DNA from 2 places in the Rhizobium sp. TBD182 genome. Region 1 is predicted to be linked to the other one. Evidence: riboswitches for the same ligand, from Rfam matches in the RefSeq annotation. Region 1 holds a riboswitch; the other holds the start of a gene.
What was found. A riboswitch is a leader RNA that binds a small molecule or an ion and turns the genes downstream of it on or off. The one in region 1 is predicted to bind thiamine pyrophosphate.
Positions count from the first base shown of each region.

Region 2: linked by a shared signal. The riboswitch ahead of thiB (thiamine ABC transporter substrate binding subunit) and the one ahead of T18_RS09405 (ABC transporter permease) in region 1 are both predicted to bind thiamine pyrophosphate.

Region 1 covers NZ_BDLN01000002.1:129,379-135,430, forward strand. Annotated here, with positions in the region: gene T18_RS09390 (carbohydrate ABC transporter permease) at 1-5, shown strand, start outside; gene T18_RS09395 (alpha-glucosidase) at 18-2,012, shown strand; gene T18_RS09400 (TadE/TadG family type IV pilus assembly protein) at 2,098-3,387, opposite strand; TPP riboswitch at 3,569-3,671, shown strand; gene T18_RS09405 (ABC transporter permease) at 3,800-4,585, shown strand; gene T18_RS09410 (ABC transporter substrate-binding protein) at 4,582-5,526, shown strand; gene T18_RS09415 (hydroxyethylthiazole kinase) at 5,529-6,052, shown strand, end outside.
Region 2 covers NZ_BDLN01000004.1:194,840-200,891, reverse strand. Annotated here, with positions in the region: gene T18_RS15085 (thiamine ABC transporter ATP-binding protein) at 1-186, opposite strand, end outside; gene thiP (thiamine/thiamine pyrophosphate ABC transporter permease ThiP) at 183-1,808, opposite strand; gene thiB (thiamine ABC transporter substrate binding subunit) at 1,828-2,841, opposite strand; TPP riboswitch at 2,880-2,990, opposite strand; gene T18_RS15070 (VOC family protein) at 3,036-3,428, opposite strand; gene T18_RS15065 (ABC-F family ATP-binding cassette domain-containing protein) at 3,520-5,346, opposite strand; gene T18_RS15060 (thiamine diphosphokinase) at 5,351-6,004, opposite strand.

The DNA of each region.
Region 1 (6,052 bases):
GTTAAACAGGTACAGTCATGCAATTCGAAAAGACCAGAGACGGCTTCACGCTTGCGATTGGCAGCCACACCATTCTTTCTCATTCGCCTGAGAACCCGGCTTTCTTCGCCGGTTTCGGCAAGGAGCGGATGGATATGTATCGCGGCAATTTCGATATCGAGGACTATGTCATCGAACGAACTGCGCTCCGCCACGCCGAAGTCAGTGGCGACAGCGTTACGCTGTCTTCCGCACCCGGGCAGGCCGCACGCCTTCATCTGGCCCTGGATGGAAATGCCATCAGGGTCACGGCGCTGGATGAAACCATCAATCGGCTGTGGCTGCGGATCATCGCAGATGAGGACGAACATGTCTGGGGCGGTGGCGAACAGATGTCCTATTTCGACATGCGCGGCCGCCGCTTTCCGCTCTGGACCTCCGAACCCGGTGTCGGCCGCGACAAGACCGCTGAAATCACCTTCAAGGCTGACGTCAGCGGCAAGGCGGGTGGCGATTATTACAACACCAATTACCCGCAGCCGACCTATCTGTCGTCGCGCAAATATGCGCTGCATGTGGAAACCAGCGCCTATTCGGTCTTCGATTTCCGCAACGAAGATTTCCATGAAGTCGAGATATGGGCGATCCCCGAGAGGATCGAGTTTTTCACCGGCGATCGTTTCACCGATATCGTTTCCGCCCTCTCGCTGCGGTTCGGACGCCAGCCGGAACTGCCGGAGTGGGTCTATGGCGGCGCGATCATCGGGTTAAAGGATGGCGCCAACTCCTTTGCCCGGCTGGAAAAAATCCGCGCTGCCGGAACCAAGGTCTCCGGCCTGTGGTGCGAGGACTGGGTGGGGCTTCGCCAGACATCATTCGGCGCCCGGCTCTTCTGGGACTGGCAGGCCAATGAGGCGCGTTATCCGCATTTGCGTCAGAAGATCGCGGAGCTTGCCGATCAGGGCATTCGTTTTCTGGGATACGTGAACCCCTATCTCTGCGTCGACGGCCCGCTTTTTCCGGAGGCGGAGGCGGCCGGTTATTTCGCCACCGGCGCGGACGGCAAGACGGCGCTCGTGGATTTCGGCGAGTTCGATTGTGGCGTGGTCGATTTCACCAATCCGGCCGCAGCCGAGTGGTTTGCCGAAGAGATCATCGGCAAGAATATGCTGGATTTCGGCCTTTCCGGCTGGATGGCCGATTTCGGCGAATATCTGCCGATCGACATCACGCTATCGAACGGCATCGACGCCAAGCTGATGCACAATGCCTGGCCGACGCTCTGGGCAGAGGTCAACGCCAAGGCTGTTGAAAGCCGTGGCAAAACCGGCGAAGCGCTGTTCTTCATGCGGGCGGGCTTTACCGGTGTGCAAGCCCACTGCCCGCTGCTGTGGGGCGGCGACCAGTCCGTCGATTTTTCCCGCCATGACGGTCTCGTCACCGTCATATGCGGTGCGCTGTCCTCCGGTCTTCTCGGCAATGCCTATCACCATTCCGATATTGGCGGTTATACCAGCCTGTTCGGCAATGTCAGAACCCCGGAACTCATCATGCGCTGGACGGAGATGGCAGCCTTTACTCCTGTCATGCGAACCCATGAGGGCAATCGCCCGCGCGACAATCTCCAGATCGATCAGGACGAGACCGTTCTTGGCCATTTTGCCCGCATGACGGCAATCTATGTCGCACTCGCCCCCTATCTGAAATCGCTTTCCACTGAAGCGGCCGAAAACGGCCTGCCGGTACAGCGCCCGCTTTTCCTGCATCATGAGAACGACCGGCAGACCTATGCCATTCAGGACAGCTATCTCTATGGGGCCGACATGCTGGTCGCACCAGTGTGGAAGGCGGGGGAGACGCAGCGCACGCTTTACCTTCCGGGCGATGGGGAATGGATGCATCTTTGGAATGGCGCGCGGTATTTTGGCGGGCACGAGATCACCGTGGAGGCTCCGATAGGCCAGCCGGCTGTGTTCTACCGCGCTGAAACGCCCTTTACTGCGTTATTTGAACAGCTTCGCAATATCGCTTGAAGCATCACCTTCCGGCCATTTCCAAAAAACGCCGCAAATATTGCGGCGTTCAACCGATGCTCTAACAGGCCTCGCTAAACGGCCATCAGCCCGTCAGGCGTGGTGATGTAATGGCTTTCTTGAACAGCACCGTCATCGCGTCACTGATGCCCTGGGAGGGGCTGACTTCGAAATACAGGCCCGGGGAAGCGCAGCTCTGCATGCGTGAGCCGATTTCCGCCTGAAAGGGCTTGATCCAGCTATTATACCAGTCATTCGTCGGCAGCGGCAGATAGGTGGTATAAAGCACCGCGATACGAAAACCCTTTTCCTTCAGTTTCGTACAGTCTTTGATGTCGATCGGCTCCTGACAGCGGCCTCCCGTCAGTTTTTTCGTACAGGAGGACGGCTTGTAACTGTCGCCCACCCCGTCTGAAACAAAGAAAATAACCTTATCCGGGTTCGCCGAGCTTGCGCCCGTGCCCGAACTGCCGACCTTATCTCCAATCTGGATCAGTGCCCGGTCGAAATCTGTTTGCTGGTCGTTGTTGTATCCCTGATAGGGGATTGACATAAGGTTGATTTCACCAGCTTTTTTCTTTGCTGCGTCCAGATCCGATGTCAGCGAAACGACCTCAAGCAGCTTGGTATCTTCCGCCCGTTCCCCGAAGGTATAGACGGCCATGCGATATTGATTGCTGCTTTTGCGCGTGGACTTTGCCGTGTCCATCAGGCTGGCGGTTGCCTTGGCAACCACGTCGATACGCGTCGTAACCCCGAGTTTCTTGGCCTTGAAGTAATAGCTGTTCGGGTCTGCCACGCCGTCCTTCACGATGTGGCAGGCAAAAGCGCATTTATCGCCAGTGTTCGCAACCAGGGTGGCAACATCCGTGGGTGTCGCGCCCACTCCCATGGAGGGCGTATTATCAAGCAGAAGATAGAAATCGCTGAAGGTTTCCGTTTCGTATTTGGCCGTGGCCGTGCCGGCAACCGAAACGAAATCCTTCCCCAGAAGCCCTGAGAGGGTCGTGCTGACCGACGCCTTGAAGCTGACGGACGACTCGACCACATTGCCGTGCTTGATCACCGAGACATCGACAGAGGTAATGGTGTAGTCCGCGTCGCCGCGCTGATTGCCATCGAAGAATGCCCGGGCTTCTTCATTGCCGACGGGAATGACACCGTCCCCCGACATCTTCTTTGCCGCCTGAACACTTGCGGACATATCGGCGACTGCCGCCAGAGCCGCGGAATCCGCCGCCTGCTGCAGATCGGCTTTGACCGACATGCCGCGCGTAATATCGAGCGCCACACCGGCAGCCCCGCACAGAGGCACCATGAGCAGCGCGGTCAGAATGCCAAAATTTCCAGATTTCTCTCGCCAGAAGTTTTTCAAGTTCGCCCCCAACCAATCTGGGAGCTGAAGCTAATACAGCGGAATTGAAAAGCGGTTTCAATAAATAACTAATTTTTGATAAACTTAATATAATCGACAACTAATATGTTCGCGGCAAATTCGCCAATATTCTCGTTAACTTTCAACGTTGACATTACTTCAAAACCCTCCTAGCAAAACAGTCTCTTCCGAGGGGAGCACCTGACGGTGCTGAGATGGCGATGAGCCGGACCCTTGAACCTGATCCGGGTCATGCCGGCGTAGGAACGGAAACTGTAGCGCGTTTGCGGTACTGCCCTTTCTCTTCTCCGCTTTGCCCGGATCTCCGTGATCGCCACAGCTGGAGACCGAACGATGATGATGAAACATCCTTCCCTTCGTATACGGTACGGCTGCGTCTGAGCCCCGGCCGATGCGTGCCTCCCATGCGCTGAAGGGCGTCGTTCTTATTCTGATTGTCTGGCAGCTGGGCATCTGGCTGCTTGCACCGCCCCGCTACATCCTGCCCTCGCCGGCCGATGTTGCCGCAGCACTCCTGCGCCAGCCAGCCTTCCTGTTCGGACAGGCCATGGTGACATCAGGTGAAATGGCTGTCGGGCTTGCGGCTGGCATTGCCGCCGGCATTCTCGTTGCCTTTACGATTGCCGCCGTCCCGCGTTTTGGCCGCCTCGTCTGGCCCATGGTTCTCGTGTTGCAGGCATTTCCGGTCTTCGTGCTGGCCCCCATTCTCGTACTCTGGTTCGGTTTCGGCATGGCCTCGAAAGTTGTCATGACGGCGATCATCATCTTTTTCCCCGTCGCTTCAGCCTTCACCGACGGCCTCAATCGCACGGATCGGACAATCCTCGATGCCGCCTCGCTGACAGAGGCGAGCCACTGGCAAATCCTCACCCGGCTGCGTGTGCCGCTGGCGCTTCCCTCACTCATTTCCGGGCTGAGGGTCGCAGCTCCGCTCGCCCCGCTCGGCGCGGTCATTGGCGAATGGGTGGGCGCCTCCGCCGGGCTCGGTTTTGTCATGATCCAGTCCAATGCCCGCATGCAGACCGACACAATGTTCGCCGCCATGACCATTCTCGCCCTCATGGCGGTGCTGCTGCGGCTTGTCGTCGACCGGGCAACGGCCAACCTCGCCCCCTGGGCCAAAGAAACAGACCATCTCATTCCTTTCAAACATTTGCGGAGACTTTCGGCACCATGAAACGAACTCTTCTTTCCCTCGTCGTCGCGGCAGCAAGCGTGCTTTCGCCTGTGCAATCGCAGGCGGCCGACAAGCTTACCGTGTTGCTGGAATGGTTCGTGAACCCGGACCATGCCCCGATGGTGATTGCCAAGGAACGCGGCCTTTTCGCCGATGCAGGGCTGGAGGTCGAGTTGATCCCGCCCGCAGACCCATCCGCCGTACCGCGTCTGGTCTCGGCAAAGCAGGCCGATATCGGTGTACACTACCAGCCGAACCTCTATCTCGACCACGATGCAGGGCTGCCGCTCGTCCGTTTCGGCACGCTGGTCGAAACGCCGCTGAACACCGTCACCGTTCTGGCCGACGGGCCGATCAAGAGCCTGAAGGACCTGAAAGGCAAGAAGGTCGGCTTCTCGGTTTCCGGTTTCGAGGATGCGATGCTGAAGCGCATGCTGGAGAAGGAGGGACTGACAAAGGACGATGTTGAACTGGTCAACGTCAATTTCTCACTCTCGCCATCCCTGATCGCCGGCAAGGTCGATGCCACGCTTGGCGGCTTCCGTAATTTCGAACTGACGCAGATGAAGCTTGAAGGCCACGAAGGCCGCTCGTTCTTCCCCGAGGAACATGGCGTGCCCGCCTATGACGAGCTCATCTTCGTCACCCATCGTGATCTCGTGAAAGATAGCCGCCTGCCGCGTTTTCTCTCGGCCGTTGAGCAGGCTGCTATTTTCATCACCAACCACCCGCAAGAATCCTGGCAGCTTTTCATCAAGGCCTATCCGAACCTTGACGACGGGCTGAACAAGCAGGCGTTTTTCGATACGCTGCCGCGTTTCGCCAAACGTCCAGCCGCACTCGATCGCACCCGCTACACACGCTTCGGCACCTTCATGCAGGACATGCAACTGATCAAGCGGGCGCCGGCGGCGGAAGACATTGCCGTGGAGTTGCAATAACCATGGCAAACAGTTTTCCGACTGCGGCGAAGGCCGCAGAGATCCTCGAAAGGGTAAGGCAGACGCGCCCGCGCGTGCATTGCCTGATGAACACCGTGGTACAGAAATTCACCGCGGACGGCATTACCGTTGTCGGCGGCATACCCTCGATGACAACCTCACTCGAAGAAATCGGTGCTTTCGTCACGAAAGCCGATGCGGTAACGATCAATCTCGGCACGCTCGACGCCGACCGGCGAAAAGTCATTCGATTTGCCGTCGAGATCGCCCGCGCGGCTGGCAAGCCGTGGATTCTGGACCCCGTGCATTGCGACTATTCGCCATCGCGACTGGCGTTCGCGCGTGACCTGATCTCGCTTGGACCCACCATCGTGCGCGGCAACAGCGCTGAGATGAGCCTGATCGGTGCTGTTCCGAACGCCATCAGGATAGAGACCGGACCTGTCGATAACCTGCGCGACGCCACAAGGAGTGTCAGAATCGTCAACGGTCACCCGTGGATGGCGAAGGTGACAGGCACGGGTTG
Region 2 (6,052 bases), on a different contig from region 1:
GACGCGCCCGGAATCGGGCAATTCAAAACCGGCGATGAGATTGAGGAGCGTCGACTTGCCAGAACCGGATGCACCGACGACGGCAGTCATCTGGCCTTGCGGGAATGTACAATCGAGATCGAAATCCTGCGTTCCGAGCCGCAGCCTGACCTTGTCCAGCCCCACGGCAAATTCGTCACCCGTCATATGCTCGCCCTTGCTGATTGGGATTGCCGTGAAACGCCGCCCGCGGCAAGCAGCAGGCAGACGACGCCAAGGATGAACGCGTATCCGGCGGCATCATTGGTGCGGTAGCTGCCCATATTGCTATAGACCAGCCATGGCAAGGTGATGAAATTTTCCGATCCGAACAGGGCGACCGCCCCAAGATCACCGAGCGACAGGGCCATGGCAAAGGAAAATGCCATCAGCAGCGGCCGCCGCAGAACCGGCAGATCGGCGAACCGCAGCCGCGTCAGTCCCTGAAGCCCAAGGCTGGCGGAAAGCCGGGACGTGCGTAAAAAATGGCTGGTGAAGGCTGGCTCCAGCACCCGCATGGCAAGCGGCAACGCCATCAGCATGTTGATGAGTGCCACGAGAACGGGAGCGTAAAAACTGACATCTCCAAAGGGCCGCAGCAACAGGAACCACCCGCTTCCCAGCACGACGGGCGGCACCAGCAGTACCAGCGATGACCCCGCCCCGAGCGTGGCGGACAAAAGGCGCAAGGGCTGAGCCGCGTGCCGTTTGGAACCCACGGCCTGTCGCGCACCGATGATCGCAAAGCAGCAGAGCACGACGAGAGTTGCGGAGAACGCAGCGATTGCAAGGCTGGTCGCCGCTGCACGCAGGAAGATCGGCGCTGACAAAAGACGCGGCAGATCGGCCCCCAAACCCGAGACGGTTATGGCAACAAGCGGCAGGCCGACCAGCAGAACCGCAAAAATGATTGCCGCTCCGTCCCACAGGCGCGCGCCAACACGCTTGCCGTCGAAACGGCGAACAGGGCGGCCAAGCGAGGCAATTTCCGCCTCGGGCGATGGCAAAAAGGCAAGAAGGCCGAGCAGAACTGCTGTGATTGCAATCTGCAAAACCGAAAGCGCGATTGCCCGTTGCGGATCGAAATCAAACCGCAACACCTGATAGATTGCGACCTCAAGTGTCGTCGCCGCCGGTCCACCGCCCAGCAGAAGCACTAGCGTGAAGCTGGTGGCGCAAAGCATGAAGACAAGCCCGGCAATACCGGGAACAAGCCGCGAGACGGCCGGCCACTCGATGAAGCGGAAAACCGAAACCGGCCCCATGCCAAGACTTGCCGCCATCCGCCAATATTCGCCCGGAATCCGCTCCAGCCCGGCCAGCATCAGCCGCACCGCAAGCGGCAGATTGAAAAACACATGGGCGATGAGAATGCCGGAGAGGCCGTAAATACTGAAGGGCTGCTCCGCACCGGCAAAAACAAGGGCAATATTCAAAACACCCTGCCTGCCCCAGATCGTGATGATGCCGAAGGCACCAACGATGACCGGCAGCCCCATCGGCACAGCCATCAACCTGATAATCCAAATCCGCCCGGGAAAATCCTGTCTGCGGGAGAGCGCAAGCGCCACCGGCAGGCCGAGAACAATGGAAAGAACAGTGGACAACGTTGCCTGATAGAGCGTGAAGCGCAGGATTCGCAGCGTGTAGGCATCCACGATTCCGGCGGCGGATGTACCGGCATCGAACGACAGTAGTGCTGAGACAGCAAGCGCCATGAACAGGAAAACGGCGGCAAACGCCGCCGTTCCGCCAATGATCGACCATCTGTAGTCGCGACGCAGCATCATGCGCGGGCGTGCCTCTCGCTCAGTTCATGCTCATGGCCGCAAGCCATTCGTCGATCCAGGCCTTGCGGTTCTTGGCCACCTCTTCCGGGTCCATCAGGAAGGTCTTCTGCGGTACGACGAGTTTGGAAAATGCCTCGGGCAGGGGCGTGGACGTTGCCGCGACCGGCATCATCCAGTTGTTTTCCGGAATGGCATCCTGAAATCCTGATGTGAGCGTGAAAGCGAGGAACTGCTTCGCCAGTTCCTTGTGCGGCGCGTTTTTGAGAAGGCCGGAAACCTCGATCTGGATGTAGTGCCCCTCGGAAAAACCCGCGGCCTGATAGCGATCCGTCTTTTCCGAGACCATGTGATAGGCAGGCGACGTGGTGTAGGAGAGCACCATCGGCACCTCACCCTTGGTGAAAAGGCCATAGGATTCCGACCAGCCCGGCGTGACGGTGAGAATGCGCTTCCGGAGCTTCGCCCAGGCTTCCGGTGCCTTGTCGCCGTAAACGGACTTCACCCAGAGCAGCAGGCCAAGCCCCGGCGTGGAGGTGCGCGGGTCCTGAATGGCGATTTTCTGTGAAGGATCGCCGTCCACCAGATCCTTCAGGCTCGTCGGCGGATTTTTTATCGTCTGCGTGTCATAGACAACGGCGAAATGACCGTAGTCGTAAGGGACGAAAATGTCGTCCTTGTAACCGCCCGGCACCTTGGCCGCCGATGCATCGATACCGCTGATATCGAAGAGGCCGGTCTGTTTCGCTTCCGCGACCAGATTGGTGTCGAGACCAACAACGACATCCGCCTTCGAACCCGCCCCTTCAAGCTTCAGGCGGTTGAGCAGCGCCACGCCATCCGCCACACCGACGAAATTGACCGTGCAATTGCACACTTTCTCGAAGGCCTCTTTCACCTTGGGGCCGGGACCCCATTCGGAAACGAAGCTTTCATAGGTGTAGACGGTCAGTTCCTGTCTGTCCTGAGCAGTGGCAATACCGGGCAGAAACAACGAAACGGCAACGAGGGAATTCAGGAAAAGACGACGGCGCACGGGTATCTCCTCAAAAAACGAAAAGGGAAATAGCCGCTTGCCTTAAGCCGTCTAATCCCTCCGCCGGTATGAACCGGATCAGGTTCTTCGGGTTGGCAAGCCTCTCAGCCTTTTGCACGCAAGCACAAAAGACACCCCGTTAGATCAAGATGATGATGTAGTCCCGCTGTCTCTGATTGGCAAGATGGCTGCCGTCAGGCCTGCTGCACCATGTGCACCAGTTCCCAGACATGGCCGTCGGGATCCTGAAAACTACCGGCATACATGAAACCGTGATCCTGAACCGGTTTCCAGCTGCTGCCGCCCGAGGCGAGCGCCGTTTCGATCATCCGGTCGATTTCCTCACGGCTTCCCGCTGTGAGACAGGTCAGGACCTCGGTGCTGCGTGTGGCGTCGGCGATATCGCCATTGATGAAATCACGAAAACGCTCCTCCTGAAGAAGCATCACGAAGATGTTCTCCTCAACGATCATGCAGAGCGTGCGGTCATCCGAATATTCCGGATTGAATGTGAAACCGAGAGCCGTGAAGAAGCTTCTCGATGTCTCGATATTCTTGACCGGCAGATTGACGAAGATCATGCGCATTTTCTGAACTCCTCCGAACCCGCACAGGAAACGGCAATTCCGCCTCCCTGTCAAAGGTGGATGAGACCTCAGTCAAGAAATCGCGACCAAGTCACCCTTCAATTTCCTCGCGCAGCATCTCCAGCTCCAGCCATTCCTCTTCCATGGCTTCGAGCTTTTCGCGCAGCTTCGTCATTTCCTGCGCCAGCGTATTGAAGGTAGCCGGGTCCTTGGTGAACAGATTGGGATCGGCCATGCGCTGCTCACGCTTGGCGATTTCGCCCTGCGCCTTCTCCATTTCCTTTGGAAGGTTTTCGAGCGCAAATTTTTGCTTGAAGGAAAGCTTGCCCTTGGCCTTTGAAGGGTCCTGCGACGCGGAGGCGGAAGGGGCGGTCTTTGCCTTTTCCTGCTTCTCCGCCTTGCGCTTTTCTTCCGCAGCACCCTTGCGTTGCGCCATCATGTCCGAATAGCCGCCGGCATATTCGATCCAGCGTCCATCCGGCTGGTCCGGATTGGCGGGCGCGATTGTGGAGGTGACGGTACGGTCGAGGAAGTCGCGGTCGTGGCTGACGAGAATGACCGTGCCGGAAAAGCCCGCAACGATTTCCTGCAACAGATCGAGCGTTTCGATATCGAGATCGTTGGTCGGCTCGTCAAGGATCAGCAGGTTGGTAGGCCGCGCCAGAATGCGCGCAAGAATAAGACGGGCGCGCTCACCACCGGAGAGGTTGCGGATGGGCGTGCGGGCCTGTTCCGGCTGGAACAGGAAGTCCTTCATGTAACCCGTCACATGTTTCAACTCGCCATTGACCAGCAAATTGTCGCCGCGACCGTCGGTGAGGTAATGAGCGAGCGTATCGTTTGGATTGAGATCCTCACGCTTCTGATCAAGCGTCGCGATTTCCAGATTGGTGCCGAGCTTTACCGTGCCACTATCGGGCTGAAGCTGGCCGGTCAGCATCTTCAAAAGCGTTGTCTTGCCGGCACCGTTCGGCCCGACGAGACCGATGCAATCACCGCGATGCACCCGCAGCGAAAACGGCGCGATGATCACGCGCTCGCCGTAAGACTTGGTGATTGCGTCTGCCTCGATGACCAGTTTGCCGGATTCCCGCACCTCCGCAGCCGTCGCCTGCACGCTGCCCTGCGGTCCCTTGTGGCCGCGATAGTCCGCACGCATTGCCTGAAGCTCGCCCACGCGGCGCATGTTGCGCTTTCGTCTCGCGGTCACGCCGTAACGCATCCAGTGTTCTTCACGCTCGATGGCCTTGCCGAGCTTGTGCTGCTCCAGCTCTTCCTCTTCCAGCACCTTGTCGCGCCATTCCTCGAAATGCGCAAAACCGCGATTGAGACGGCGGGACTGGCCGCGATCCAGCCACACGGTCGAGGTCGAAACCTTCTCCAGAAAACGCCTGTCGTGCGAGATCAGCACCAGCGCGCTACGCGTCTGCTGCAACTCGCCTTCAAGCCATTCGATGGTGGGCAAGTCCAGATGGTTGGTCGGCTCGTCCAGCATGAGAATATCGGGTTCAGGCGCCATGACGCGGGCAAGGGCCGCACGCCGCGCTTCGCCGCCGGACAGGGTATCCGGATGTTCCTGTCCCGTCAGGCCCAGATGCTCGAGAATATAGGTAACGCGATAGGGATCGTCGCCAGGTCCCAGCCCCGCCTCGGCATAGGCCTGCACGGTGTCGTAACCGGCAAAATCCGGCGCCTGTTCCAGATAACGGATGGTGGCGGAGGGGTGACGGAAAACCTCGCCCGACTGCGCCTCGACCAGACCGGCGGCGATCTTCATCAGGGTCGACTTGCCCGAACCGTTGCGTCCGACAAGGCAGATGCGGTCGCCCGGCTCCACCTGAAGATTGGCGCCGTCGAGCAGCGGGGTCACGCCGAAGGTCAGCTTGATGTCATCGAGTTTCAAAATTGGGGGTGCCAAGGCGTCAGGCTCCGGTCAGATCATAAGGGCGGGCGAGCACGATGGCTTTTCCGCTTTTCAGCGAGAAATGCACAGGGCCGCCATTCGCGACATTGGAAATAGTGCGGGAAGAGCCGAAAGCAAGCGGGAAATCCTTGAGAGGATAACGCACATTGCCGATATCGAGCCCCACAAGGTCGGTAAACCCGGCAACGGAAAACAGCGTACCGGGTGGCAGATCAAGGTCGAACGACCCCGCCAGCAGCGGGCGGGCCTCCTCTTCGCCGGAGGTCAGCGTAACGTTGAGACCACGCTCAGTAAGCGCCACCGCGTAAAGTAGGTGCTGAAGTGCGTGGTCGCTTCTCGCTCCACCAAGCGCACCGGCAAGCACCAGAGAACGCGCGCCGCGGGCAAGGGCCTCCGACACCGCAATTTCGCCATCGGTCACAGCCTTTGCAGCGGGATAGGGCTGTCGCACCACATCGGGCCAAGCGTCCAGCAGGTTCTTGTCGGTGGAATCGAAATCCCCCACCCAGAGCTCGGGTGTGAGCCCGAGCGGTGCGGCATGGCGCATGCCGCCATCGGCCGCAATCACACGGCTACCCTCAACCGCCGCTTTGAGGCGGTCGGTAACGGTGACATCGCCGCCAAGCAGAATGGTGAAGCGTTCTCTATCCATGCCCTGCCTTATCGCACCTCAGGCAAAAATGGAAAGGCAGAAACCCGA